Regions from separate parts of the Sphingomonas crocodyli genome, predicted to be linked through region 1. Evidence: predicted binding sites of a transcription regulator. Region 1 holds the regulator's gene; the other holds the start of a gene.
What was found. Region 1 encodes LexA, which represses DNA repair genes until DNA is damaged. Its sites were predicted from a motif close to GTTCCNCNCTTGTTCT; they were not measured.

Region 1 (11,063 bases):
CGATCGAGCGCGCCGAATCGAGATTGCCGGTCGGCTCGTCCGCCAGAAGCACGTCAGGGTGGGTGACGATCGCGCGGGCGATTGCGACGCGCTGCTGCTGGCCGCCCGAAAGCTCTGCCGGGGTATGATCCCACCAGTCGGCCAGCCCAACCTTGTCGAGCGCGGCCATGCCCAGTTCGTGCCGCTTCGCCTTGTCCTCACCGCGATAGACCAGCGGCAGTTCGACATTTTCGAGCGCAGTGGTGCGCGCGAGCAGGTTGAACCCCTGAAACACGAAGCCGAGATAGCGGCGGCGCAGCAAGGCGCGCTGATCGCGGTCGAGCGTTTCGACCGGATGACCGCGAAACAGGAACTGGCCCGATGTCGGCACGTCGAGGCAGCCGAGGATGTTCATCGTCGTCGACTTGCCCGAACCCGAAGGCCCCATCACCGCAACGAAATCGCCGCGCGCGATATCGAGGTCGACACCCTTAAGCGCCTGAAACGCGGTCGCGCCCTCGCCGAAGGTCTTGGTGACGCCGCGAAGCCGGATCAGCGCGTCGGACGCGCCCGCATCATTGGGCATTGCGCCGCTGCCCGCCCTGCGCGCCCGCGCCGCCGCCCGACTGGCCCGTCGCATATTGGCCGATCACGACCTGATCGCCTTCCTTCAGATCACCGCCGACAATCTCGACCTGGCTGCCATTGCTCGCGCCCACAGTGACTTCGACGGCCTTGGGCTTGCCACCCGATCCGACGATATAGACGGTCTGCTTGCTGCCGCGCCCGATCGCCGCCTCGCGGCTGCCGCCGCTGCCGCGACGCGGACGCGGCGGGGCGATCACGCTGGTGATGCCGCCGCCCTGGCTGGCGCCCGCGCCGCTGCCCGGCGTGAAACGCAACGCCGCGGTCGGCACCAGCAGCACATTCTTGCGCTCCGACGTGACGATGTCGGCGGTCGCCGTCATCCCCGGACGCAGCACGCCCTGCTTGTTCGCCACCGTGAGCCGCGCGGTATAGGCGACGACGCCGCTGGTCGTGGCGGTCGTGGTCGTGCTGCTCGACGAGGATGACGAACTGCTCGACGCATTGGCACCGACATCGACCCGCTCGATCGACGCGGGGAAGGTGCGGCCGGGGAAGGCATCGACGGTGAAGGTCGCGCGCTGGCCCTTCGCCACCTGCCCAACGTCCGCCTCGTCCACCTTCACCTCAAGCCGCATCTGGTGCAGATCCTCGGCGATCGTGAACAATACCGGCGCGTTGAACGAGGCGGCGACGGTCTGCCCCGGCTCGATCGATCGCGACAGCACCTGCCCGTTGACCGGCGATTTAATGAAGACGCGGCTCAGGTTGAACTCGGCGGTCGACAAAGTCGCCTTGGCCTGTTCGACCGATGCCTTTGCGGTCGCGACCCCCGCCTCGCCGCGCGCGACATCGGCGCGAGCGGTGTCGAGTTCGGTGCCCGACGGCACTTTGCCGCCCGACAGCTTATAGACCTGTTCCATCCGGCGCAGCGTGGCGCGCGACTGGAGCAACGTGGCTTCCGCCTGCTGCACGCTCGCCTCGGCCGATGCGACGCCCGCGAGGCCCTGATTCACCGTGTCCTGAAAACGCTGCGGATCGATCTTTGCGATCAGCTGCCCCTTCTTCACCCGGTCATTATTGTCGACATAGACATCGGTCACGGTGCCCGACTGTTCGGAGCCGACATCGACCTGATTGGTCGGCGCCAGATTGCCGGTGGCCGAAACGATGACGGTCAGATCGCCTTTTTCGACCGCGCGGGTCGCATAGGCCGCGTCATTGCCGCTGCCCGTGAACAGCCGCCAGATGATCAGCAGGCCCAGCACCACCGCCAGCCCGATCGCCCCGCGCCGGATCCACAACGCACGTTCCGACTTGGGCTCGACACCCAGAAAGGCATCGAGATCGTCGGCGTGCGGATCACTGGTCGGTCGGTCCATCATGGCCTCGTCTTGGAATTGGTCCCGCCCTCATAGGGGCCAGGGGCTGGCGTCGGCGCGGATTCCCATCCGCCGCCAAGCGCCTTGTAAAGCTGGATCGTCGCGGTCGCACGCGCGGCGCGCGCCTGCGCTTCGCTGTCCTGGCTCGACAGCCGGGTGCGCTGCGCATCGAGCAACGCCTGAAAGTCGATCAGGCCGGCGCGATACTGATCCTGCGCGTAGATCAGCGCGTTCGCCGCCGCTTCCGCGCCGATCGAGACATCGGTAACGCTGCGTTCGGCCGCCTCGCGACCCTTCAGCGCATTCTCGACCTCCTCCAACGCGACCAGCACGGTCGACTGATAACTGGCGAGCGCCGCGTCGGCCGAGGCGCGCTGCCCCCGGATCGCGGCGCGGATCTGCCCGCCCTGGAAGATCGGCGCGGTGATCCCGGCGACCAGCTGACCGACGCCGTCGTTGATGACGTTGCCGACCGTGGTGGCCGATCCGCTGAACGACCCCGACAGGCGGAGCGCGGGATAAAGTTGCGCAGTCTGCACGCCGATCCGCGCGACCTCGGCGGCGAGCGTGCGTTCGGCGGCGCGGATATCGGGCCGGCGTTGCACGACCACCGCCGGGATCGGCGCACCGACGCCCGGTGCCAGCGGCAGCGAGGCGGGCGGATCGATCAGCGGAGTGATCGCACCTGGCGTCTCGCCCAGCAGCACCGCGATCCGATTGACCGCGGTCAGATAGTCATTTTCGATCCCCGGCAGCGACGCCGCCGTCTGCGATCGCAATTGCCGCGCCTGTTCGTAATCGAGGCTGCTGACCAGCCCCGCCTGCCGCCGCCAGCCGACGATCTGCAGCGTATCGTCCTGCGCCGCCAGATTGTCGCGCGCGATCCGCAGCCGGATCTGCGCCAGCCGCGCGTTGATGTAGTTGAGCCCGACTTCGGAGGCGACGCCCGCCTGCGCGAAGGCCAGGTTCGCCGCCTGCGACTGCATATCGGCGCGTGCCGCCTCGACCGATCGGCGGATGCGGCCGAACACGTCCGCCTCCCACGCCACGGTCGCGCTGCCGCGATAGATGGTCGTGTCGCCGCCGCGCGAGACGGTCTGCCCCGTCGTCGGATCGATGAAGGACGAACTCTGATTGCCGACCGATCGGTTGGCCGACCCGCTGACATCGGCGGTCGGCAGCAATTGCCCCTGCGTGCCGCGCAACGTGGCGCGCGCCTGCGCCAGCCGGGCGGCGGCGGCGGCGATATCGAGATTGGCGGCAAAGGCGCGATCGACGAGATTGGTCAGCACCGGATCGTCGAACTCGCGCCACCACTGGGCGAGATCGAGCGGTTCGGCATCCGCCTCGCTCGGGTCCGACGCCACGAAGGCGCGGGGCACCTTCAGATCGGCATTGGCCTTCGGTTTATAATCGGGGCCGACCGCGCAGCCGCTGAGAAGCAGCATAGAGATCAGGCCCGGCACCATCGCACCGATCGCAAGTCTGTTCAGGCCGTGCCGCATCGTCACCGGTCTAGGGGGCTTTCCTGTCAGCAGATTTCACGCGTGAAATATCCGTTCGCACCTGCACATAGGCCGCGAACGGCTTCATTCGCAACCGTATGAGGCCTTCCCGCCCTCTCAACCAGCCGCTATGCGGACCGGATCATGGCGAACAAGCTCATCGAAATCTGCGACGCGAAGCGCGATCATGTGGCGGCGCGCAAGGCCGCAACCAGCCAGGCCGCGCTCGATGCCGCGGCGAGGGCGCAGTCGGCCCCGCGCGGTTTCCGCGCCGCGCTCGATCGCAAGGCGGGGATCGGCCACGCGCTGATCGCCGAGATCAAGAAGGCGTCGCCCTCCAAGGGGCTGATCCGCGCCGATTTCGATCCGCCCGCGCATGCCCGCGCCTATGAAAGCGCCGGCGCCGCCTGCCTCTCGGTGCTGACGGACGTGCCCTATTTCCAGGGGCATGACGATTATCTGGTCGCCGCGCGCGAGGCGTGCACCCTGCCCTGCCTGCGCAAGGACTTCATGGTCGATCCGTGGCAGGTGGCCGAGGCGCGCGCACTGGGCGCCGACGCGATCCTGATCATCGTCGCGGCGTTGGAAGATTCGGCGATGGCCGAGATCGAGGCTGCAGCGATCGACTGGGGCATGGACGTGCTGGTCGAGGTGCATGACGCCGCCGAACTCGATCGCGCGCTCGCCCTCAAGTCGCGGCTCATCGGGGTCAACAATCGCGATCTGCGCGATTTCAGTGTCGATTTCGCGCGCACCTACGAACTGGTCGGCCGCGCGCCCGAAGGCTGCACCTTCGTCGCCGAAAGCGGGCTGGGATCGAAGGCCGATCTCGATGCGATGGCCGAACATGGCGTCCGCTGCTTCCTGGTCGGCGAGGCGCTGATGCGCGAGGCTGATGTGGCGGCGGCAACGCGCCGCCTGCTGATGGGCGCGTGACCGACAAGCTCACCCATATCGACGCCGACGGCGCCGCGCGGATGGTCGACATTTCGGCCAAGGCGACCACGCAGCGCAGTGCCACCGCCGAAGGCCGCATCCTGATCGCGCCCGCCGCCCTTGCCGCCATCGCCGAGGGATCTGTGAAGAAGGGCGACGTTCTGGCTGTCGCGCGCATTGCCGGGATCATGGCGGCGAAGAAGACAGCCGAGCTGATCCCGCTCTGCCATCCGCTCCCGATCGCGGGCGTCACGCTCGATCTGGTGATCGAGGCCGATGGCATCCGCGCCACCGCGACGGTCGTCACTGCCTACACCACGGGCATCGAGATGGAGGCGATGACCGCCGTGTCGGTCGCCCTGCTCACCATCTACGACATGGCCAAGGCGATGGACAAAGGCATGCGGATCGAAGGGGTGCGCCTGCTCGCCAAGACCGGCGGCAAATCGGGCGACTGGCACGCCGAAGACTCGTCATCCCGGCGGAGGCCGGGATCTCAGGAGTGATGGGATGAGCACGAGGCAGGAAACGCCTGAGATCCCGGCCTCCGCCGGGATGACGTGCTTGTGAGCAACCTCCTTCCCGTCGCCGAGGCGCAGGCGCGGATGCTCGCGCTCGCTTCGCCGCTGCCCGTCGAACAGGTTTCGCTGATCGAGGCGGTCGGCCGCTATGCCGCCGAACCCATCCTCGCGCGCCGTACGCAGCCGGCTTTGCCGCTGTCGGCGATGGACGGCTATGCGATCCGCTTCGCCGAGCGGCCCGGTCCGTGGACCGTGATCGGCGAGAGCGCGGCCGGCGGCGGGCTGAACCGCGCGCTGGCGCCGGGCGAGACCGCGCGCATCTTCACCGGCGCGCCCGTCCCCGAAGGCGCCGACGCGATCCTGATCCAGGAGGAAGCCACGCGCGATGGCGATCGCCTGACGATGAGCGGCGAAGGCCCCAAGGCGGTCGGCGAGTTCGTCCGCCCCGTCGGCGGCGACTTTGCCGAGGGCGCGGCGCTGATCGCCGCCGGCGCGCCGCTCAACCCCGCCGCCATCGCGCTTGCGGCATCGGGCGGCCACGCGACCCTGCCCGTCCACCGCCGCCCGCGCGTGGCGATCCTGTCGACCGGCGACGAACTGGTCGCCCCCGGAGAGCCGACGCCCGGATCGCTGCTCCCCGCATCGAACGGCCCGATGCTCGCGGCCCTGCTCAGCGCGCTTGCCTGCGCCGTCGCCGATCATGGCATCGTGCGCGACGATCTCGCCGCGATCCGTGAGGCCTTCGCAAAGGCGGCCGAGACGAGCGATATCATCGTCACGACCGGCGGCGCATCGGTCGGCGATCACGATCTCGTCCTGCCCGCGCTCAAGGCGGCGGGCGCGACGATCGACTTCTGGAAGGTCGCGATGAAGCCCGGCAAGCCGGTGATGATCGCGCGGCTTGGTAACGCGATCGTCCTCGGCCTGCCCGGCAATCCGGTGTCCGCCTTCGTCACCGCCACCTTGTTCCTGAAGCCGCTGATCGCGCATCTGCTCGGGTCCGCCGATCCGCTGCCGCGCGCCTTCGCCGGCACGCTCGCCGGCCCGCTTCCGGCCACGGGCGTGCGCGCCGAATATCCGCGCGCGCGCCTCATCGACGGCCGGGTCCATCCGCTGATCGGGCAGGACAGCGCGGGCCTCTCCGCGCTGGCTGCCGCCGATCATCTGGTGGTCCGCCCGGCCCATGCGCCACCAGCCCTTGTGGGCGAGCAGGTCGAATTGCTTTCCCTCGCTTGACAGCGCCGTAACGGTTGCCTAAATGTTCCGCGTTCGTTCTGGCGACGTGCCGGAACCGTCATGTGAGGTGCCGGCGATGCTCACCGCCAAGCAACATGAACTGCTCATCTTCATCCACGATCGTCTGGCCGAGACCGGGGTTTCGCCCTCGTTCGAGGAGATGAAGGACGCGCTCGATCTCAAATCGAAATCGGGCGTGCACCGGCTGATCTCCGCGCTGGAGGAACGCAATTTCATCCGCCGCCTGCCCAACCGCGCCCGCGCGCTGGAGGTGGTGCGAATGCCCGAAACGGCGACGCCCAAGCCCGCCAAGACTCCGAAGCCCGCGAACACCAATGTTCCCGCGCCCGTCGCCGCGAATGAGAATGTCCTCGAAATCCCGCTGCACGGCCGCATCGCCGCGGGCGTGCCGATCGAGGCGCTCGAGGGGCAGAGCAGCCTTTCGGTGCCCGCCGCCTTGCTCGGGCCGGGCGAACATTATGCGCTCGAAGTCGCCGGGGATTCGATGGTCGAGGCCGGCATTCTCGACGGCGACTATGCGCTGATCCGCAGCGCGCAGACCGCGCGGGACGGCGATATCGTCGTCGCCCTGATCGCGGGCGCCGAAGCGACGCTCAAATATTTCCGCCGCGAAGGCACGATGATCCGGCTCGATCCGGCCAACCGCGCCTACGACCCGCAGCGTTATGCCCCCGATCAGGTGCAGGTGCAGGGTAAGCTCGCCGGCCTGCTGCGGCGCTACTGACGATGATCCGGCGCGGTCTTCTGCTGGCCGCGCCGATCGCGGCCGTAATCTTCGCGGCCTCGCCCCTGATGGCGGCCGAACCGGTCGAGCGGATCGCGACCGGCGCCTTCGACGTGAAGGCCGCGCCCGAAGGTGCGGCCGACGCGCCGATCGGCACCTACAAGCTCGACAAAGTCTATCACGGCGATCTCGACGGCATCGGCACCGGCAAGATGCTGACCGTCGACACCAAGACCGAAGGCTCCGCCGCTTATGTCGCGATCGAACGCGTCACCGGCACCCTCGCCGGCCGCAAGGGCGGCTTCGCGCTCGACCATGTCGGCACGATGGCGCGCGGCGCCACAAGCCTCCATATCGCGATCGTCCCCGACAGCGGCACCGATGCCCTGACCGGCATCACCGGCACCCTCGACATTCGCATCGAGAAGGACGGCAAGCATTTTTATACTTTGCGCTACAAATTGCCGAACTGAGCCGCTCGAACCGGCCCGAATGTCCATAAGTATATTTGCGTATCCGGACCTCTAAGGTAACGGACCACGGATACGTATGACAAAAACCCTCCACCCCGATGTTCCCGCACCCGTGCGTTCGCTATCGATTGCGACGCTGGCGTCCGTTCTCGACCAGAGCGTCGATTGCGTGAAGCTCCTCAATATCGACGGCTGCCTCGAATATATGAATGCCAACGGGCAGTGCGCGATGGAGATTGACGATATATCCGCAATGCTCGGTGCGGAATGGTCGTCGCTTTGGCCTGAAGAAACACGGCCCGTCATTCTTGACGCCTGCGAGCGCGTTCGGCGTGGCGAAGCCGTGCGGTTCGACGCTTATTGCCCGACAGCCAAGGGCAATCCCCGCTGGTGGAATGTTTCGGTTTCCGCCGTTCGATCCGACGACGGCGAAGTGACCGGGCTGCTGTCCGTGTCGCGCGACGTGACCGATGCCACGATAACGCGCCAGGCACTCGAAGTGACGACGGCGGAAATGCGGCATCGGCTGAAGAACAGCTATGCCATGATCGGCGGCCTCATGTCCGGCATGGCGCGGGGAACACCGGATCGGGAGGTGTTCGCTGATGAAATGGTCACGCGACTGACCGGACTGGCATCATCGCAAACGCTGTTCGCGTCGCGCGAAAACGCCCCCTGCCGGATATCCGATCTGATCCCCGCTTTGGTCGATGCGTTCGACACCGCGCACTGCTCGGTCACGATCGACACCATTGCGGATTGCGAAGTCGATCAGGGCCGCGCGGACGCGATTGCGCTAGTGCTGGGCGAACTGGCCGTCAACTCCTCCAAACATGGCGCGATCCGCCACGGCGGTTCGGTTTCGGTGGGTGCGTCCACGGCCACGGGCAATGTCGTCATATCCTGGACTGAGCTGTCGAACGGCATCGTCCATGCCCATTCACGCGACGGCGGCCAGGGCATGAAACTGATGGACCGCATCGTCCGCGCCCGCAAAGGCGACCTGAACGTCGCCTGGATCGATCGAGGGCTGACCGTGAAGGTCACTTTCCCGACAAGCGCTTAAGGCGCAAAACTTCCCCACGGATGCCGGCCAACCTGCTCGGCGACGCTCTCGACCTCACCCGATCCGACCCGGATCGCCAGACCGCCGGTGCTGCGCAGGAAGGAGGCGTCGGCCTTGAGCCAGCGGGGGTGGCAGGTGCGGGGAAGGCGGCGGTCGCCGACCACGATATCTGCGGCGGCGCAGGCGCGCGTCATGGCGCGGATGTCCACGAAGTCGCGGCTGCGGGTGGCGAGGAGGCGGATCGTGCGGTCGCCGCCGGTCACGTCCGCCGCGCACAGATCGGCGCTGCAGCGGGCGAAGGGCATGATCTCCAGCGCGGGCGCTTCGCCTTCGACGCCCGACGCCTCGCCCAGCACATCGCGGACATAATCGCCCGCCCGATCGCGCAGGATCGCGATACCGCCGCGCCCGTCACGCACCGCGACATGGCGGCCGTCGCCGGTAACGAGGAGGTCGGGCGGCGGGGTCAGCAGCGCCCAGACCGCACCGATTGCGAGCGGGACGCCGCCCCAGCGCCGCAACCGCGTCCGCCACAACACGATCCACAGGCCGCCCGCCGCCATCAGGGCAAAGGCGCCGCGTGGCATTGACGGGAGGGCCGCGACCGATCCCGGCGCATCGGCCACGACATGCGCGATCCACAGGAGCAGGCCCAGCGCCTTGCCGACCAGCCACCAGATCGGCGCGCCCAGCCCGACCAGATCGAGCGCAAGCGCAATCGCCTCCGCCGGCATCACGACGAAGGTGGTCAACGGGATCGCAACGATGTTCGCCGCCGCGCCGTACAGCCCCGCCTTGTGGAAATGGAACAAAGCGATCGGCGACAGTGCCGCCTCGATCACCACACCGCTCGCCAGTAGCATCAGCAACATGCGCCCGCCACCCAGCACGATCCCCTCATCCCGCCGCGCAGCGAAGGCGGCGACCTTCGGATGTTCGTGGAAGGCGACCAAAGCGGCGATCGCGGCAAAGCTCAGCTGGAAGCTCGGCCCCGCCAGCGCCTCTGGCCAGAAGACGAGGACGATCAACGCGCCTGCCGCGACCAGCCGCAGCGTGATCGCCTCCCGCCCCAGCGCGATCCCGCCCAGCACCAGCAGGGCGGCGATGCACGATCGCACGGTCGGCACCTCCGCACCGGTGAGCAACGTATAGCCGATCCCCGCCAGCGCGCCCGCCCCGGCCGCGATCAAGGGCAAAGGCGCGTGGAGCGCGAGGCGGCGCGACAAAGCGAGCAACCGGATCGTGAGCAGCATCACCGCCCCCACCACCGCCGTCACATGCAGCCCCGACACCGACAGCAGGTGCGCAAGGCCTGCGCGGCGCAGCGCCTCATTATCATCCTCCGGAATGCCGCCCTGATCGCCGGTGACGAAGGAGGCCGCGATCCCGCCTTCGCCCGCGCCCCTGATGCTCGCCTCGATATGTGCGGTCAGGCGGGTGCGGATGTCGGCGAGCGAGGAGCCCCCGCCCGCCGCGACGATCGCCGGCGGATCGAGCGCCTTGCCGGTCGCCCCGATCCCATCGAACCAGGCGACGCGCGCGAAATCATAGCCGCCGGGCACCATCGGCGGCGCAGGCGGAAGCAGGCGCGCGCGCACCTTCAGTCGCGATCCGGCGGACGGCACCGTCGGCAGATCATCCGCATCGACATTGATCCGCACGCGCGGCGGCAGATGCAGCGCGGCATCGGGCGCCACGAGCAACCGCACCACGCCGGTCGCCGGCCGCGGCTCGGCCGCCTCGACGATGCCCGTCAGCGTCACCACCTTCGGCCGATCGATCCGGGGTGCGGTGACCCAATCCGCCTTCGTCCAGATGGCGACGAGGCCCAGCAGCATCGCCAGCGCGAAGATCGCCACCGCGCGGCCCAGCCGGCTCGCCCCGCCGAAAACCAGCGCCGCCAGCCCCGCGCCCGCCGCCGCGATGCCCAGCCCGATCCAGCCGGTCGGCCCCGGCAGCGCGAACCAGCCCGCAATCCCCGCGCCGAAGCCCACCGGCAACCATAGGGCCAGCTGATCGCGCTCCGCCTCCAGCACATGCTCGATCGCGGCCAGCATCCGTCCGCCATCGGTTTGTCGCGGCGAAAGGGCTATGCTAGGGGCGGCGTCCGTCTCGGCCATCGCGCCATTTCTTGGAGAATCAGCGCGTGGGCGCAAGCACCGAAACCCGTCCTGTCGTTACCCGTTTCGCGCCGTCGCCTACCGGATTCCTTCACATCGGCGGCGCCCGCACCGCCTTGTTCAACTGGCTCTATGCGCGCCACATGGGCGGCAAGTTCCTGCTGCGTATCGAAGATACCGATCGCGCGCGTTCGACCGAGCCGGCGATCGAGGCGATCCTGGACGGCATGCGCTGGCTGGGCCTCGATTGGGATGGCGACGCGGTTTACCAGTTTGCCCGCGCCGATCGCCATGCCGAAGTCGCGAACGAATTGCTGGCGAAGGGCCATGCCTATCGCTGTTACGCCACGCCCGAGGAACTGGCCGAACTGCGCGAGCAGCAGCGCGCCGCCAAGCAGCCGCTGCGTTATGACGGCCGCTGGCGCGATCGCGATCCTTCCGAAGCGCCCGCCGGCGCGCCCTTCGTCATCCGGCTGAAGGCGCCGCGTGAGGGCGAGGTGACGATCGAGGATCGG
Region 2 (11,063 bases), on a different contig from region 1:
GCGCTGGTTCACCCGTATCGATCTGCACTTGTCGCAGGAAATCCCGGCATTCCTGGGCGGCAAGTCGCGCATCACCCTGTTCGCGGACGTGGAGAACTTCACCAACTTCCTGAACAAGAACTGGGGTCAGATCCGCGAGTATCAGTTCCCGTACAACATCGTCGCTGCCCGCGTGCAGTGCCTGACCACGCCGCAGACGGCGCCGGGCATGACCGGCACGGCTGCGACCACCACGGCGCAGGCCTGTCAGCAGTATCGTTACTCGATGCCGCAGTCGGCACCGAGCGACCAGATCTACACGCGTCAGTCGCTCTATGCGATCCGCGTGGGCGCCCGCTTCTCCTTCTAAGGAACGGGTTCCTTCGGGACAGGAAAGGGCTCCGCTTCGGCGGGGCCCTTTTTCTTTGTCCGCGGTCCAGCTTGTGGCTTGCCGAATCCGTCCGATTTCGGGCTAGAGTGGCGTCATGCGATTGTTACGCGCGTGCCTGATCCTCTCTGCCCTGATCCTGCCGGTCGCGGCGCAGGCGGCTATCCTTCCGATCACCCTGTGCGACGCCGTGTGGCTCGATGCCGCGCGGTCGCGCGAAGTGCCGGTGCGGATCCGGATGCCCGCCGGCCGCGGCAAGGTGCCGCTGATCGTCTTCAGCCACGGCCTGGGCGGTTCGCTGGAAGCGGGCACGATGTGGGCGCATGCCTGGGCGACGCAGGGCTTTGCGGTGATCAACCTGCAGCATGCGGGCAGCGACAGCGCCCTGTTCGGCAAGCCCGACTTCAAGTCGGCGCTCAACAGCACCCAGCTTGCCGCCCGCGCCCGCGACGTGCAATTCGCGCTCAACGAAGTCGGCCGCAAGCCATTCGAAGGAAGGTGCGAGCTGCGCCGGATCGATCCGACCCGAATCGGCATGGCCGGCCACAGCTTTGGCGCGCAGACCACTTTGGCCGTGGTGGGTCAGAGCTTCCCGACGCCGTTCGAGCCCCCTCTGGCCGATCCGCGCATTCGCGCCGCCGTGGGCTTCAGCCCCTCGCCACCGCTCACCGGATCGCCCGAGGCGGCCTTTGCTAACATCCGCATCCCGTTCCTGTCGGTAACGGGCACGCAGGATGCGATCCCGAACGTGATCGCGGTGACCGCGCTGCAGCGCCAGTCGCCCTATCGGCTGATGCCGCCGGGCGACAAATTCCTGCTCGTGATGGAAGGCGGCACCCATGCGATGTTCGCCGGCCAGAGCTTCTCCGCGGGCAGCAGCGATCGTGAACCGACCCCGCATATCCGCGACACCGTGATCGCGATCACCACCGCCTTCTGGCGCGCCGTCTTCAACGACGACAAGCCTGCCCTGCGCTGGCTGCAAAGCCCCGAAGGCGCGCGGGCCGGCCTGCCGCCACAGGACAAGTTCGAAAGCAAATAGGCTCTTGAGGCAGGTTCAGCGAAGCTGAACCTTGGGGCGGTACCGGATCAAACTAATGAAAATCACGCGACGGCGGCAATATCCGCACGTCGCGCGGATGGCGGCCGCGCGGTACCGCATGGCGCGGCAGTTGCGGATGGGCGAAGACGTCGGCGCGCAGCGGCTCGATCATCGGCTGATGGTCCTCGGACAGGCGCCCCAACTCGACGGTGCGATCGATCACGGTCGCGCCCATCAGGTGGACGACGCCTTCGGGGCTGCGCTGGATCTCGCCCTCAACCTCCATCAGCCGCGCCGACATGACCTGACGTCGTTGGTTTTCGAAGATGCGCGCCCAGAGCAGCACGTTGACGATCCCGGTCTCGTCCTCGATCGTGATGAAGATCGCCTTCCCCTCGCCCGGCCGCTGCCGCACCAGCACCACGCCCGCTACCCGCACGCGCCTCCCGTTCTTCGCCTGGTCCGCCTCCTTGCAGGACAGCACCCCCTCCCCTGCGAAGAGCGGCCGCAGAAACTGCATCGGATGCCCCTTCAGCGACAGGCGCGTCACCTGATAATCGGCGGCCACCTCCTCGCTCAGTGGCATGTCGGGCAAGGCCATGTCCGGCTCCGCCCCCAATTCGGCCGCGCGCGCGAAATCGAACAGGGGGAGCGCCCCCGTCGGCAGCCGCCGCACCTCCCACAGCGCCTTGCGCCGATCGAGCCCGATCGACCGGAACGCATCCGCATCCGCCAGCAACCGCATCGCCCGCCCCGGCAACCCGGCACGGCGGGCCAGTTCCTCGACGCTGGTGAAGGGGCGCACGACGCGGGCCTCGGCCATCGCCTTCGCCCAATCCTCCCGAAACCCATCGACCTGCCGCAACCCGATGCGCAGCGCGAGCATGTTGCCGACAGGTTCCAGGCTGTTGTCCCAGAAACTCGAATTGATGTCGGCTTCGAAGATTTCGACATCATGTTCCTGCGCATCACGAATGATCTGCGCGGGGGCATAGAATCCCATCGGCTGCGAATTGAGCAAAGCGCAAGCGAAGGCGGCCGGATAGCGGCACTTGATGTAGGACGAGACATAGACGAGCAACGCGAAGGACTGCGCATGGCTTTCAGGGAAGCCATAGCTGCCGAACCCCTTGATCTGCGCGAAGCAGGCTTGCGCGAAATCGCGGGGATAGCCGCGCCCGACCATCCCTTCGATCATCTCGGTTTCGAACTCGGGCATCGTCCCGACGTTGCGAAAGGTCGCCATCGCGCGGCGCAACTGGTTGGCGCGGGCATCGGTGAACTTCGCCGCGACGATCGCGAGTTTCATCGCCTGTTCCTGAAACAGCGGAACGCCCAGCGTCTTGCCCAGCACATCGACCAGTTCGTCCGGTTCCCCATGTTCGCGCGACGGCGCGGGATAGGTGATCTTCGGCGGATTGGGCTGCCGCTGCTCCTTGCGCCGCTTGAGATAGGGGTGGACCATCCCGCCCTGGATCGGCCCAGGCCGCACGATCGCGACCTGCACCGCAAGATCGTAGAGCGTGCGCGGCTGCAGGCGCGGCAGCATGTTGATCTGCGCACGGCTTTCGACCTGGAACACCCCGATGCTGTCGCCTTTGCATAGCATGTCATAGACGTCCGGCTGATCCGCCGGGATCGTATGCAGCGCATATTTGCGGGCGCCATGCCGATCGATCAGGTCGAACGCCTTGCGGATGCAGGTGAGCATGCCAAGCGCGAGCACATCGACCTTCATCAGGCCGAGCGCGTCGATATCGTCCTTGTCCCATTCGATGAAGGTGCGATCGTCCATCGCGGCATTGTGGATCGGCACCAGTTCGTCGAGCCGCCTTTCGGTCAGCACGAAGCCGCCGACATGCTGCGACAAATGACGCGGATATTCGAGCAGCTGGGCGACGATCATCCCCAGCCGGGCGATCTCGACATTGCCCGGATCGAGGCCCGCCTGTTCGTAGCGCCCCTCCTCCATGCGCGAGCCATAGCTGCCCCACACGGTGGAGCTGATGCGCGCGGTGATGTCCTCGCTCAGCCCCAGCACCTTGCCGACCTCGCGCACCGTGCTGCGCGGGCGATAGTGGATCACCGTCGCGGCTATGCCCGCCCGGTGGCGGCCATAACGATCGAAGATATACTGCATCACCTCTTCGCGCCGCTCATGTTCGAAATCGACGTCGATATCGGGCGGCTCGTTGCGGTCTTCGGAGATGAAGCGGGAGAAAAGCAGCTTGTTTTCGACCGGATCGATCGCGGTCACGCCCAGCGTGTAGCAGATTACCGAATTGGCCGCCGATCCGCGCCCCTGACACAATATCCCTTCACCGCGCGCAAACTGCACAACGTCATGCACGGTCAGGAAATAATAAGCATAGCCCACCGTGCCGACGAGTCTGATCTCGGTACGGATCAGATCGCGATGCGCCTTGGTGAAGGTCGGATAACGTTCCCGCGCGCCCCGCATGACGAGGTGGATCAGCCAGCGCTGCGGGGTCCAGCCCTCCGGCACCGGCTCATGCGGATACTCATATTTGAGAAAGCCGATGTCCCATTCGATCCGGTCGAGCAGCTTCGCCCCCTCGTCAACCGCTTTGGGATAATCGCGAAATATCCGGTCCATCTCGGCTTCGGGCTTGATATGCCGTTCGGCATTGGCGGCGATTTTGGTGCCTGCATCGGCCAGCTTCACGCCCTCACGAATGCAGGTGACGACATCGTGGAGCGGGCGCTGATCGGGCGTCGCATAGAGCGCGTCGCAGGTTGCGAGAAGCGGCACGCCGGTGTCCCCGGCGATCGTGGCGAGGCGCGCCAGCCGCCGCCGATCGCGTCCGCCATAAGGGATGGTGGCGCCAAGCCATATCCGGCGGGGCGCGTGGCGCTTGAGACGGTGGAGCGTCTCCTCAAGTGCCTCGCCCCACGATTGATCGAAATCCGGGGCTGGCCTGACGAGCGATAGGCGGGGACGAGCCTCCTCCCCTTCCATCTTCTCGGGCGGTAGCGGACGTGCCCCTTCCTCGCCTTCGCGCAGGAAGGTTTCGGTTGGCATCACGATCAGCAGGAGGTCGTCGAGATGATCGAGCAAATCGCCCAAGCGCAGGATGCAATCACCCTTGATCGCGCGGCGATTGCCCGTCGTCAGCAGGCGGCAGAGCCGGCCCCAGCCGTGGCGCGTGGCGGGATAAGCGACGATGTCAGGCGTGCCGTCGCAGAAGACGAGGCGCGCGCCCGAGGCGAGTTTGAAGGGGATGAAGGCTTTGCCTGCGGCCTCCGCTTTCTTTCGGGCATCACGCAACGCATCCCAGGCACGGACCACGCCCGCCACGGTGTTGCGATCGGCGATGCCGAGACCCGCCAGCCCCTGCCCCAGCGCCGCGGCCACCATATCCGAAGCTGGAGAAGCCCCACGCAGAAAGCTGTAATTGGTGGCGGCCACCATTTCGGCGAAGCGGGTCATGCGAACAGGCCGTGGAGATACCAGTCGGGCATCGCCGTCTCGCGGCCATAGAGGCCGTGACGGAACAGCCAGAAGCGGCGACCGTGGCTGTCTTCGACCCGGTAATAATCGCGGGTGCGGCCTTTATTGTCGGCGCGACGCCACCACAAAGCGCCGATCCGCTCCGGCCCTTCGGCGCGGACCACCTCATGCGCGGCGCGGCGCCAGTGAAAGCGCTGGGGCGGGCCGTCGGGGACACCGGCGGTGACATCGATGCGCTGGGGCGGATCGAACAGGGTGACGGGGCGTAAAGGCGGTTCGCCCGGTTCAGGCAAGGGCCAGGGGCCGATCGCGCGCGGGGCAGCAGCGGGAAAGGCGAAGCTCGCCTGTTCGGGAATATGCGCATCCTGTGGGGCGTGGCGACGCACGCGATCGCGACCGAGGCGGGTGGAGAGGCGATCGATCAGGCGGGCCAGTTCGTCCTCGGCGATTGTGCCGCCTTCGAGCGCGAGTTGGAGCGGGGCGAGCGGTTCGGCCCGGGGAACGGCGAGGCGAACGAGATCGAAGCCGAAGCCGGGATCGATCGGATCGTCGAGCGCGTCGATCCGCTCACGAAACAACCGCATCAGCAGCGGCACGTCGCGCGTCGGCAGGCCGGTTTCGATCCGGAGCGCGCGGACGAGGCCGTCGGTGCGGAACAGCCGCGCCTCGAACCGACGGCCGCCACGATGGCGCGCTTCGAGCATCCCCGCTGCCTCCCCCGCCAGCGCCTCGACTGCGGCGAGCGCTGCATCGGTGTGGCCGATCGGTTCGGCGAAGCGGCGTTCGACGACCAGAGCGGGTTCGGGGCGGCGCGGGCTGATGCGGATGTCGCGTGCGCCCGTCACCCGCGCGAGCCGATCGGTCGCGGCCTCGCCAAAGCGCGCGGCGATCGGGGCGGAGGGACGTGCGGAAAGATCGGCGATCCGTTTGAGGCCCGCACGGCGCAGCGCGACCGTTTCGGCCGAATCGAGTTCGAGGGCGGCGACGGGGAGCGCGCCAATATCGTCGCCGTGGCGGGCGAGCGCGTGGGCGGCGTCGGGCGTGTCGGCGATCACGGCGCGCGCGGTCATCCCCAGCCGATCGAGGCGGGCAAGAAGGTCCGCCTGCAAGCCCGCCTCCCCGCTGAACAGATGCGCCGCGCCGCTGATATCGAGCAGCAGGCCGTTCGCGCCGTCGATCGCGACCATAGGCGTGTACCGATCGCAACCATCGGCGATCCGTTCGAGCCAGAGGCCGTCGGCATAGGGATCGGCATCCGCCACTGCGACGCCGGGGATGCGGGCGCGGGCGTCGGCGAGGGTCAGGCCGGGGGCCAGGCCGACCGACAGTCCTTCGGCCGAAACGGCGGCGAGCCGCATCGCGCCCTTGACCTTTTCCACCGTGGCGAGGGCATGAACGCCCTCACGCGATAGCCGGTCGGTGGGCAGGAACGGGAACCACAGCGCCAGATAGCGCCGGCTCCCGGAAGGCGAGCTGGTCACGGTTCCACTCCAGGGTGAGGCTGAATTCGGCGATACCGCCGCGATGGCGGAGCAGGGTGAGGTCGATCGCGCTGTGGCCGGGGGCATCGGCCGCCAGCGGAACGGCGGGAACCGCGCGGACCCGCCAGCGGCTGTGCGCGGCGCTGGGCGCGGGTTCGCCCGAACCGCGCAGCAGCAGGACGGTGACACCCGAAGCCTCAGCCGCAACCGAGAGGCGCCGGGTGGCGGTGAGATCGATCGCACGCGGCGCGCGACCCGGCTCGATCAGCAGCAAGGCGACATCAGTGCAGCGCACCGCATCGCCCGCGGTGCGGAGCAGAGCCTTTTCGTCGGGCGCCAGCACCTCGACCAGCCGCGACGGATCGAAACCGAGATCGACGAGGCCCGGCGGATGGAGCCGGCCCGCAGCCTTCACCGCATCATCCTGCCGCACCCAGACGACCGGACCGTTGCCGCCACGCATCGCAAGGATCAGCGCGAAGGCGATCGCCGCCGCCTGATCCCCCGGCTCGGCCGCGAACAGTTCATGGAGCCGGCCGAGCGGCAGGCCGCCATCAAGGCGGGTATCGAGATCAGGATGGCCAAGGGTGAAGCGGCTCGTCTCGCGCGGCTTCGCGCCTTCGATCGCATCGACCCGGGCGCGCAGCGAGGCCAGCAGATGATCGGACGCGGACATGAAACAGGACGACTCACACGGCTGATTGTTCTCTATTTGTTCTTATACACCTTCCAGCCAAGCGAGAGTCAAGTCGAGCGTCATGTAACGGTGAAAGCCACAAAGGTCGTGGCTTTCACGAGCGCGAAATCAGGCAGTCTGACCCTTGAGCGGGGCGCCGCCGATCCAGCTTTTCAGCCGATCCCACAGGCTTACGGCCCCAGCCCGCATCGTGGCGCCGCCACGGCGGGCGGCGGGAAGCGCGGCGACGAGGCGGCCATGATCCCACAGTTCGACATCGCTGCTGTCGACCATCCGCGCCATTTCGCGCAGGGCCACCTGATCATCATCGCACGAAATCAGCGCGCGACGGGCGATCAGTCGGCCCGAAGCCGGTTCGCGAAAGAAAAGCTCGTAGGACATGCGCGGCGACTCCCTATTTCCGGGTCGAACGCGGCTTAATGTGAATCAGTTCCTGACGATCGCGTCGATTATGACAGTTTTTCGCGGGCCAGCAGCGCGCGCTTGCGCTCCGTGCCCCAGCGATAGCCGCTGACGTCGCCATTGCCGTGGACGACGCGGTGGCACGGAATGGCGAGCGCAAGCTTGTTCGCGGCGCAGGCGCCCGCCACCGCACGGACGGCACGCGGGCTGCCGATCGCGCGGGCGACATCCGCATAGCTGCGCGTCTCGCCAGCCGGAATCGCCCGCAACGCATCCCAGACCTGCTGTTGGAAAGCGGTGCCGCGAATGTCGAGCGGGAGCGAAAGCCCGCGCCCCGGCGCCTCGACCAGCGCGGTGACGGCGGCGACCGTATCGCCCAGATCGGGATCGGCGACGAGGGCGGCGCGGGGGAAACGGCGCCCAAGTTCGGCCTCGAGTTCACCTTCATCATCGCCGAGCAGGATCGAGCAGACGCCCCGATCGCTGACCGCCGCCAGCACGAGGCCGAGCGACGAGGGGCCGATGCCGTAACGGATCGTGGCCCCCTGCCCACCCTTGGCGAAACGAGACGGGGCCATGCCGAGCGCACCGTCGGCGGCGGCGTAGAAACGCCCGCTCGATCCGAAGCCGGCTTCGTAGAGCGCCTCGGTGACGGTAGCGCCGCCCTGCAAGGCGCCGCGCACTTTTTCGGCGCGGTGGGCATCGGCATAGCCCTTGGGCGTGAGGCCGGTGATCTTGCGGAACAGCCGGTGGAAATGGTGCGGGCTGAGGCCGACAGCGGCGGCAAGTTCGGCGAGGACCGGCGGCTCCTCGGCCGCCTCGATCCGGCGGCAGGCTTCGGCGATCAAGGCGGCGTGGCGTTCGGCCAGAGGCGGCTGATCGGGCAGGCAGCGCTTGCACGCGCGGAAGCCGGCGGCCTCGGCGGCAGCGGGGCTGTCGTGGAAGGCGATGTTCTTCGGGCTGGGCGTGCGCGCAGGGCAGCCGGGGCGGCAATAGATGCCGGTGCTGGCGACCGAGAAGACGAAATCGTCCTCCGCGTCGCGCGCGACGATCCGCGCCCAGCGGGGGTCGAGAGTGATGGCGTTCATGGACTCATCCTTCGGCACGGTTTCAATGTGCGCACAGGATGGGCCGGATCAAGCCGCGATGCTTCCCGCGGCTTGCTTTCAAACCGAAGGCTGCCCCTCACTCCCTATTCTCGTCATTGCGACCCCGGACTTGATCCGGGGGGAAACAATCCAGTTCTGAAGACGAGAGGTTCGCGACGATCTCCGGTTTGGGCCTGGATTGCTTCGTCGCCTGCGTCTCCTCGCAATGACGATGAGAGGGATTCAGGCGGCCGCGCGCTTGTCGGCCGCGGCTTCGCAATCGGGGCACGGGCCGCGATAGGGATAGGGATCGGCGGCGGCGTGCCAGTGGCTGACAGCGCGTTCGAAGATGTCGATCCCTTCGCCATAGCCCAGCCCGCGCAGCACATCGTTGGTCAGGATATCGAGCGCATGATGCGCGGCATGGCCCGCCATCGTCTCGGCGATGGCGCGGGCGCGCGCGGCGAAATCCTCGGGGCTGATCGGGGCGGAGGTCATGGGGCGGGGCCGCTACGCCTGTTTCCGGGCATTTTCAAGGCGGGGTTGCAGAGTCTTCAGGCGCGCAGACGCGCACACCCACCCCTCAATCCCCTCCCTTGGCAGGGAGGGGAGAAGAAGTTCAGCTAGCAGGAGCCGGCGTCAGATCGTCCCGGCAGAAACCCTCGCCCTGCTGGATCATCAGACAGTTCTGCTTGCCGGCGAGCCATTTGAGGCCGGTTTCGTCGCCGGTCGCGGCGCGGACGCTTTCGGGGCGGCCATCGCGGGTGAAGCGGATCAGGTCGCCGTCAGCGGTGCCTTCATAGCTCTTGGTCCCGTCGAGCAGGGTGACGCCGAGCATATATTTGCCCGGCTCGCCCGCCTTTTGAATATCGAGGACGAGCCCTTCGACGCCGATCCACTTGCCGATCCAGGCGTCGGTGGGAAGCGCGGCCTGCGTCGCATTGTCCGCCGCCGCGGCCTCTTCCTGCACCTCGACCGCAAGATTTTCGGCGACGACTCCGTTCGCCGGAAGCTCGGCCTTCTCGCCGCGCGCGCAGGCGGCGAGCAGCAGGACGGCGGCGAGAATGGCGGGCTGACTGTGACGCATTCGACACTCCAAAGGCTGAGCTTCCACTATAGAAAGCCAAAGACGGTGGCATCAACGCCCCCAACGCCCTAGAGGGGCCGCGAAACCGACTCAGCAGGACACCGTCATGGCCGACACAATCGCCATCGCATCCGATCATGCCGCCTTCGAATTGAAGGCGAGCCTTGTCGGCTGGCTGCGCGAGACGGGCCACGACGTGCTCGATCTGGGGCCGGACGATACGAGTTCGGTCGACTATCCCGATTATGGCTACAAGCTGGCCGAGGCGGTCGCCGACGGCCGCGCCATTAAGGGCATCGCCCTGTGCGGATCGGGCATCGGCATCTCGATCGCGGTCAACCGGCACCCGGCTGCACGCTGCGCGCTGGTGTCCGAAGTTCTTTCCGCCCGGCTGTCGCGCGAGCATAATGATGCGAACGTGATCGCGCTGGGCGCGCGCCTGATCGGCATCGAGCAGGCCAAGGCCTGCATCACCGCCTTCATCGAAACCCCGTTCGCGGGTGGCCGCCACGCCGGCCGTCGCGACAAGCTTTCCAACCCCAGCTTCGCAAAGGAGCCCGCATGAGCACGAACCCCACAGCCAATCTGTCCGAGGTCCAGCCTGATGGGTTCTTCACCCGAGGTCTGGCCGACGCGGATCCGGCCGTGTTCGGCGGCCTGCAACACGAAATCGCGCGCGAGAAGAAGCAGATCGAGCTGATCGCTTCGGAAAACATCGTCTCCAAGGCGGTGCTGGAAGCGCAAGGGTCGGTCTTCACGAACAAGTACGCCGAAGGCTATCCGGGCAAGCGTTACTATCAGGGCTGCCACCCGTCGGACGAGGTGGAGCAGCTGGCGATCGATCGCGCCAAGGCGCTGTTCGGCTGCGAGTTCGCGAACGTCCAGCCGCATTCGGGCGCGCAGGCGAACGGCGCCGTCATGCTGGCGCTCACCAAGCCCGGCGACACGATCATGGGCCTCAGCCTCGATGCGGGCGGCCACCTGACCCACGGCGCGAAGGCGGCGATGTCGGGCAAGTGGTTCAACGCGATCCAATATGGCGTGCGCGAGGACGATCACCGCATCGACTTCGATCAGGTCGAACGGCTTGCCAAGGAGCATCGCCCCAAGCTGATCATCACCGGCGGTTCGGCCTATCCGCGCCACATCGATTTCGCGCGCTTTCGTGCGATTGCCGATGAGGTCGGTGCGCTGTTCATGGTCGACATGGCGCACTTTGCGGGCCTCGTCGCCGGCGGTGTGCATCCGACCCCGTTCGGCCATGCGCATGTCGTGACCACCACGACCCACAAGACGCTGCGCGGCCCGCGTGGCGGCGCGGTGTTCACCAATGACGAGGCGATCGCGAAGAAGATCAATTCGGCGGTGTTCCCCGGCCTGCAGGGCGGCCCGCTGATGCATGTCGTGGCGGCCAAGGCGGTTGCGTT

Region 2: a site for LexA is predicted at 7,066-7,081, ahead of EOD43_RS21065 (ImuA family protein). Genes of this name have one in related genera too.

What each region holds. Positions count from the first base shown of each region.
Region 1 covers NZ_SACN01000001.1:73,535-84,597, forward strand. The annotation lists gene EOD43_RS00370 (ABC transporter ATP-binding protein) at 1-565, opposite strand, end outside; gene EOD43_RS00375 (efflux RND transporter periplasmic adaptor subunit) at 555-1,949, opposite strand; gene EOD43_RS00380 (efflux transporter outer membrane subunit) at 1,946-3,451, opposite strand; gene trpC (indole-3-glycerol phosphate synthase TrpC) at 3,596-4,387, shown strand; gene moaC (cyclic pyranopterin monophosphate synthase MoaC) at 4,384-4,893, shown strand; gene EOD43_RS00395 (molybdopterin molybdotransferase MoeA) at 4,954-6,144, shown strand; gene lexA (transcriptional repressor LexA) at 6,221-6,889, shown strand; gene EOD43_RS00405 (DUF3224 domain-containing protein) at 6,892-7,362, shown strand; gene EOD43_RS00410 (PAS domain-containing protein) at 7,439-8,428, shown strand; gene EOD43_RS00415 (ComEC/Rec2 family competence protein) at 8,425-10,485, opposite strand; gene gltX (glutamate--tRNA ligase) at 10,575-11,063, shown strand, end outside.
Region 2 covers NZ_SACN01000004.1:219,874-230,936, forward strand. The annotation lists gene EOD43_RS21045 (TonB-dependent receptor) at 1-349, shown strand, start outside; gene EOD43_RS21050 (alpha/beta hydrolase family protein) at 465-1,409, shown strand; gene EOD43_RS21055 (error-prone DNA polymerase) at 1,462-4,860, opposite strand; gene EOD43_RS21060 (Y-family DNA polymerase) at 4,857-6,362, opposite strand; gene EOD43_RS21065 (ImuA family protein) at 6,283-7,038, opposite strand; gene EOD43_RS21070 (hypothetical protein) at 7,168-7,440, opposite strand; gene ada (bifunctional DNA-binding transcriptional regulator/O6-methylguanine-DNA methyltransferase Ada) at 7,509-8,549, opposite strand; gene EOD43_RS21080 (hypothetical protein) at 8,793-9,047, opposite strand; gene EOD43_RS21085 (hypothetical protein) at 9,169-9,636, opposite strand; gene rpiB (ribose 5-phosphate isomerase B) at 9,743-10,201, shown strand; gene glyA (serine hydroxymethyltransferase) at 10,198-11,063, shown strand, end outside.